One region of the Kitasatospora sp. NPDC058406 genome, then DNA from elsewhere that is predicted to be linked to it. Evidence: riboswitches for the same ligand, from Rfam matches in the RefSeq annotation. Region 1 holds a riboswitch; each other region holds the start of a gene.
What was found. A riboswitch is a leader RNA that binds a small molecule or an ion and turns the genes downstream of it on or off. The one in region 1 is predicted to bind cyclic di-AMP.

Region 1 (2,254 bases):
CAGCCCGAGCGGGGGAAAAGCCGCAGGCCCGGCCTCCCCTCGCGGGGAGACCGGGCCCGTACGGACCGCGTGATCGGGGATCAGAGGCGCACGATGGAGTTGACCGGCATGTTGGAGGCCGCCTCGTAACGCACCGACGCACCCGGCTTGGGGGCGTGGATGACCTGACCGCCGCCCACGTAGATGCCGACGTGGTGCCGGTCGCCGTAGAAGATGACCAGGTCGCCGGGCTGGGCCTGGGAGATGTCCGAGCCGATCCGGGTACCGGCGCCGGCCTGCGCCTGCGAGGTGCGCGGGAGCGACACGCCCGCCTGGGCGTAGGCCCAGCCGGTGAGGCCGGAGCAGTCGAAGCTGCTCGGGCCGGTGGCGCCGTAGACGTACGGGGCACCGAGCTTGCTCTCGGCCGCGGCGATCGCGGCGGCGGCGCGCGAGCTGTTGGCGGCGGGCGCGGCCGGCTTCGGCGCCGCCGGAGCGGAGGAGGCCGGCGCGGCGGGCGCCTGGGTGGACGGAGCCTGGGCGGACGGCGCGCTGAGGTTGGTGCGGTCGTTCTCGCGGGAGGCGCGCTCGGCGTCGGCCTTCGCCTTGGCGACCTTGGCGGCCTCGGCCTTGGCGGCGTCCGCCTTCGCCTTGGCCTCGGCGGCGGCCTTCTCCTCGGCCGCGCGGATCGCCAGGCGCTCCTGCTCGCTGAGGGTGTTGAACAGGTCCTGGGCCTTCGTCAGCTTGGCCTGGACCTCCTCCTTGGAGGTCTTCAGCTGCTGGGTGGTGGCCTCCAGCTCGCCGAGCTTGTTCTGGGTCTCGGTGCGGTCCTGGTCGAGCCTGCGCTGCTGCTCCTGGAGCTCCTTCAGCGCGCCGGACTGGGTCGAACCGGCCTGGTTCAGGGCGTCGGCCTGGTTGAGGAAGTTGTCCGGGCTGGAGGAGAGCACCAGCTGGACGGTCTGCGATATGCCGCCGGTGCGGTACTGCTCGCCGGCGATCTCGGCGAGGCCGCCCTGCGCCTCGGTCACCACAGCCTGCTGACGGGCCACCTTGTCCTGGAGGTCGCCGACCTGCTTCTGCAGCTCCTGCTGCTTGGCCTGGGCGCCGTTGAGCTTCTCGGTGGCGATCTCGGCCTGCTCGTTGAGCTGGTCGACCTGCTCCTTGACCTGGTCCTTGGTCGGCGTCGGGTCGGCGTGGGCGCCGGACTGCGCGGAAAGGGCGACGGCCGCGGCGGCGAGGCCGGTCATGATCGAGACCCGGGTGCGGCCGGCGGGCTTGGGACGACGATGGGACGCCACGAAGGCGGACTCCTTCTTCCTCATCCGCCTACCGGGTGAGCTGACGGGTTCGGGCGGAAGCGTGCCCTACGACGCCTCACCGGCCGCTCACGCGACCGACCTGGCGCCGATTCACCCCGGAGGAACGTGGTTCCCCGGCTCCACTCCACAGCGCCCCCGACTGCTGGGCTCTCACTCGGACGGGCGACTGCCCGTCCCGCTGTTTCACGAACTCGGCGGGAACCACCGCCGCCACCCGGACTGGGTGATCGACTGTGCGGTGGTTCGAGGTACGACCCTAGTAACAGATCCGTGATCCGTTCAAATCCTTGTCGGAAAAAAGCTAGAAGAATACCGAAGTTCATTTGTGAATATGACCGGGTGTGACCAGCGCCGTACACGGAGCTGATCGTTCCTCACCTCTCGGTCGAACCGGCGGCCGAAACACCCGCGCCACCCCCGTTCGGAGGTGGCGCGGATCACAGGACCTTCGGCGGGCCCGCGGGCGTGTCGTGGCGGACCGTCAAACGGCCGGACACCCCGGCGCGTCAGACGCGGCGGATCGTGTTGATCTTCATCCCGTCGGCCTTCATCACCTTGATCACGTCACCGGTGCGGGGTGCGTGCACCACCATGCCGTTGCCGATGTACATCGCGACGTGGCTGCGGTCGTCGCGGTAGATGATCAGGTCACCGGGCTGCGCCTCGGCGAGCGACGGCACCCGGGTGCCGTAGTTGCCCTGGGCCTGCGAGGTACGCGGCAGCGAGACCCCGGCCTTGCCGTACGCCCAGACCATGAGCCCCGAGCAGTCGAAGCTGTTCGGGCCGGTGGAACCCCAGCCGTACGGCTTGCCCTGCTGGGCCATCGCGAGGGCCACCGCGGAGCCGGCCATGCCGGAGGCCTTCGGGAGCTCACCCAGGTCCGGGCGCTCGGTCCCGCGCGAGGCGCGGTCGGCCTGCTGCTGGGCCGCCTTCAGGGCCGCACGGTCGGCGGCGCTGAG
Region 2 (2,254 bases), on a different contig from region 1:
GCCCGTGGCGAGAGTGGTCTGCTGGAGACCGGGATCGAGGAACTCCTGCGCTACGACGGGCCGGTGGAGCTGGCGACGTGGCGGTTCGCGACCAGCCCGCTGACCATCGGCGGGGTGCTGATCCCGGCCGGGGACCCGGTGCTGGTCGTGCTCGCGGCGGCGGACCGGGACCCGGCGCGGTTCGCCGACGAGAACACCCTCGACCTGGCCCGCGCGGACAACCCGCACCTGGGCTTCGGGCACGGCATCCACTACTGCATCGGCGCCCCGCTGGCCCGGTTGGAGGGGCGGTCCGCGCTGGCCACGCTGCTCTCCCGGCTGCCCGACCTGCGGCTCGCCGAGAGCCCGGAGAACCTGCGGTGGCGCGGTGGTCTGATCATGCGTGGACTTCGTGAACTTCCCGTGGAATTCACCCCCGAGAAGATGCCCGAAAGGGCCTCTTCCGGGCAGTCGTCCGGTGCTCCGTCCGATCGGTGAGGCGACCCGCGACACGCTGACGGAAGGTCTCCGACCAGGCAGGACGGCGAGATTGAACCGTCACCAACCCGGACATAGCGCCCCCGTTGGTGGGCGATCCATCACCTGACGTGATTTCCGTGTGATACCGACGATATGAGCTTGTGATTGCTCTACGGATCTGTCTACTCTCCGTGGAGTTCGCAGCTGCGAGCCCCGAGCACGGAACGCCGAGTCCTGCCCGTCGTGCCCCGGGAAACCGACCAGACCCTGGGCAGGGGCGGGGGAACCAGGTTTGTTGCCGTCCCCCACGGCTTGGGGTGAAGCCGCCTCGCGCGGCCGGGCCACCTCCCGGTCCGAACCCGACAGCTCACCTCGCAGGCGTGCGGAGAGGGACCTCTTCATGCTGTTCGTCGGAACCGGCCGTCATCGTCGTCGTACCCAGACCGAGAAGGCCATCGCCGTCGCCGGCGTCGCCGGTGTCGGGCTGGCCCTGCCGATCCTCAGCGCCACCGGTGCCTCCGCCGCCCCGGTCTCCACCTGGGACGCGGTCGCCCAGTGCGAGGCCGGCGGCAACTGGAGCATCAACACCGGCAACGGCTTCTACGGCGGCCTGCAGTTCACGCCCAGCACCTGGAAGGCGTTCGGCGGCACCTCGTACGCGCCGCAGGCCAACCAGGCCTCCAAGGCGCAGCAGATCTCGGTGGCCGAGAAGGTCCTCGCCTCGCAGGGGCCGGGCGCCTGGCCGGTCTGCTCCAAGAAGGCGGGCCTGAGCAAGGGCGGCGCCCCGGCGGCGGTCGACACCTCGGCGGACGCCAAGCCGGCCGTCCCGCAGGCCGCCACCCAGCCGAGCGCGCCGCAGACCACCGCCCCGCAGACCACCGCGCCGAAGCACGCCGCGCCGAAGTCGGCCCAGCAGGAGAAGCCGGCCCAGGCGGCCAAGCAGGCCCCGAAGCACGCCGCGCCGAAGCCGCAGGCCCAGCAGGACCGGCCGCAGGTGCAGCAGTACGGGCAGGCCCCGTCCTTCTCCGGCATGTCCGGCTGGGACGCCGACGCGAAGGTGTTCTGGTACGAGAACAACGGCGGCTGGTACTGGACCAGCCACCAGAGCGTCTACCAGCAGTACGCCGGTCAGGCCGCGGTCCAGGACGCCCGTCCGGCCGCCGCCCAGAGCGCCCCGGCCGCCCAGCAGGGCGCGGGCCACGGCTACACCGTCCGGGCGGGCGACACGCTCGCCGGCATCGCCGCCGGCCAGGGTGTCTCCGGCGGCTGGCAGGCGCTCTACGACGGCAACCGCGGCACCGTCGGCGGCGACCCCGACCTGATCGTCCCCGGCCAGGTGCTCACCCTCGGCTGATGCCGTTTCGCCGGTGGATCGCGAGGGGGGGCCGGGTTCGACCGGGTCCGGCCCCTTCGTCCCGATCCGGCCCCCTTCCGTGGGGCAACCAGGTGAACTACCGGCGGGTAGCCGTGCCACACGCTGAGACGGGACCCGGGCCGACGTGGCCCGGAGAGCCCGTGCGGTTAGGCTCTGGTCGTAACGACTCCGCAATCGTCCGGCCGACAGCACCCACCGTCAGCCGAACCTGTTTCCGCTAGGAGATGCCTCGTGCCGTCCATCGATGTCGTCGTAGCCCGTGAGATTCTCGACTCGCGTGGCAACCCCACGGTCGAGGTCGAGGTGGGCCTCGACGACGGCAGCACCGGCCGCGCCGCTGTCCCGTCAGGTGCCTCCACCGGCGCCTTCGAGGCGCTGGAGCTCCGCGACGGTGACAAGAACCGCTACTTCGGCAAGGGC
Region 3 (2,254 bases), on a different contig from region 1:
GATCGAGGTCGTGCAGACCGCCTGAGACCGCCCGCTCCTCCGGGAGCGGACGGTCTCGGGGCCGGTCCTAGCGGTAGACCCGGACGTAGTCCGCGGCGAAGGTGATCGGCGCGGTGCCCTGGGGCGCGGGGTGGTACTGCCCCGCGCTCAGGGACAGGTTGAGGATCAGGTACGCGGACCAGGTGGTGCCGACGCCCTTGCCGTCCGAGAAGACCTTGACCCCGTTGACGTACCAGTCGACGGAGGTGGCGCCGTAGTGGGTGCCGATGGTCACCCAGCCGTCCTTGGCTATCGCCTTGGCGTCCGTGTAGTACAGGTGACCCGGCTTGACGTGGTTGGTCAGTTCCAGCAGGTTCGGGTTGTCGGGGTGGTACTCGAAGGTGTCGATCTCCCCGTTGCCGTTCTTCCAGGTCCACAGCGCCGGCCAGGCGCCGGTGCCGGCCGGGAGCTTGACCCGGGTCTCGGCGTAGTCGCCGGTCTTCACCTGGAAGCCCTCGCCGGAGTACTCGGTGGTGAGCAGCCCGGTGTCCCAGGACTGCTTGCCGTTCTCCAGCTTGTTGGCGCCCGGCCTGGCGGTGAACGTGGCGGCGCCGCCGCCGACGGTGACGTTGTTCTTGTTCAGCCAGTCGAGCTTGTTGTCGTCGGGGTTGTGGTTGCCGTAGCGGTAGGCGCTGCTGCGGTCGCCGGTCCAGCGGGAGCCGTAGGCGATCGGGCCGCTGAACTCGTCGGACCAGGTGAGCTTCTTGCCCGCGACGGGGGCACCGGTGGCGGGGGGCGTCGTCGGGCTCGTGGTGGGGGGCGTGGTGGGGGGCGTCGTCGGCGACGGGGTGGGGGTCGGGCTCGGCGTGGCGGTGGCGGAGACCACCAGCTGCCGGGAGGGCAGGTTGTGCCAGGCACCACCGAGGTCCTGCCAGAAACCGAACTGGGTGTAGGTGCCGGCCGCCAGGGTGCGCGCACCGGTGGTGATCGACAGGCCGCTCGGGCAGATCTGCGCGTTGCTGACGTTGCCGGGGAAGTCGAGGTTGCGGCCGGCCGCGTCGCGGATGCCGACGCCGACGGTCTTGGCGGTGAAGCAGGCCGAGGAGTGGACGGCCAGCGAGGCGGTCGAGGCCTTGCCGGCGACCATGGTCGCCGGGGTGAGGGCGTCCTGGGTGACGGTGGGCGCGGTGGCGGCCTGGGCTCCGGTGAGGGCCGGGACGCCGAGCAGGCCGGCGCCGGTGACGGCGAGCACTCCGGTGGCGGCGAGGGCGGCGGTGCGGCGCCGGTGGGTGGGGCGGGCGTGGCGGGGCGCGTGGCGCCGGGCAGGCCGGTGCGGGGCAGGGGGCATGGCTGGGTCCTCTACGACGCCTGCGAGGTGAGCTGTCGGGTTCGGGCTGAGGTTGCCCGGCCGCCCGGGGAGCGGCTTCACCCCTAGCCGCGGTCCGGGCGCGGAGGCGCACGGACCGGGCACTGACCTTGGGTCCCCCGCTCCCGTCCGCTGTGGTGCTCGGGTGCCGACCGGCGGGTGGACAGGACTCGGCGTCCCGACGGCGGGAGTCCGCGACAGCGGACGCCCCTGCAGGCTAGGCAGGCCGCCGGGGACCGGACAACCTCGCACGGACGGTTGTCGCGCAGGTCACAGACCCGGCGTCCGCGGATGATCAACGCGCCTGCGGAGTTGATCAGTTGGGAGGAAGCTACGGATCAGGCCCCGGCCGGGGCCCTCCGGTCCGGGGCGGCACCGGCGCCGCGCTCCCGAGGAGCACCGCGGCCCGGTCGAGGAGGGCCGCCCTGGAGGACCGCCCGGGAGGGCAGGTTCCCCGGCCGGTGGCGGGGTGGAGCGGGAGGCGGCCGGCAGGAGGGCGCGGCAGGAGGACGTCCGGTGCGGGGCCCGGCCCGTCGGCCCCGGCCCCGTGCCCGAGTACGCCGCGAAAGACGGGGCGGTCGGATAGGTTGGGGATCCAACCGCGCCGGAACCGTCCGGACCGCACCGGGAACCGCATGAGAGACGAGGACCAGCCCCACCATGACCGCCCCCCTGCCCGGCTTCGCCGGCCGCACCTTCCTGTTCCAGGTCGACAACGGCGCAGCCTTCCGCAACGCCTACTCGGCCGACGGCAAGCGGCTGCGCTGGGAGGGCCTCGGTGAGTCGGCCGGCCAGTGGGAGGACGTCGCCCTGCACGTCGCCGAGGTCGGTCCGCAGCTGTACTTCGTCAGCTGGACCGAACAGAGCGGCATCACCGTCAGTCACGTCATGGACCTGGGCCGGATGACG

Region 2: linked by a shared signal. The riboswitch ahead of ACFWOG_RS06900 (transglycosylase family protein) and the one ahead of ACFWOG_RS00680 (NlpC/P60 family protein) in region 1 are both predicted to bind cyclic di-AMP.
Region 3: linked by a shared signal. The riboswitch ahead of ACFWOG_RS00465 (hypothetical protein) and the one ahead of ACFWOG_RS00680 (NlpC/P60 family protein) in region 1 are both predicted to bind cyclic di-AMP.

The regions. Positions count from the first base shown of each region.
Region 1 covers NZ_JBHXKE010000002.1:35,059-37,312, forward strand. Annotated here, with positions in the region: gene ACFWOG_RS00680 (NlpC/P60 family protein) at 81-1,274, opposite strand; cyclic di-AMP (ydaO/yuaA leader) riboswitch at 1,285-1,437, opposite strand; gene ACFWOG_RS00685 (NlpC/P60 family protein) at 1,802-2,254, opposite strand, start outside.
Region 2 covers NZ_JBHXKE010000022.1:21,518-23,771, forward strand. Annotated here, with positions in the region: gene ACFWOG_RS06895 (cytochrome P450) at 1-477, shown strand, start outside; cyclic di-AMP (ydaO/yuaA leader) riboswitch at 708-854, shown strand; gene ACFWOG_RS06900 (transglycosylase family protein) at 860-1,813, shown strand; gene eno (phosphopyruvate hydratase) at 2,066-2,254, shown strand, end outside.
Region 3 covers NZ_JBHXKE010000001.1:106,645-108,898, forward strand. Annotated here, with positions in the region: gene ACFWOG_RS00460 (hypothetical protein) at 1-25, shown strand, start outside; gene ACFWOG_RS00465 (hypothetical protein) at 68-1,327, opposite strand; cyclic di-AMP (ydaO/yuaA leader) riboswitch at 1,337-1,485, opposite strand; gene ACFWOG_RS00470 (MoaF N-terminal domain-containing protein) at 2,006-2,254, shown strand, end outside.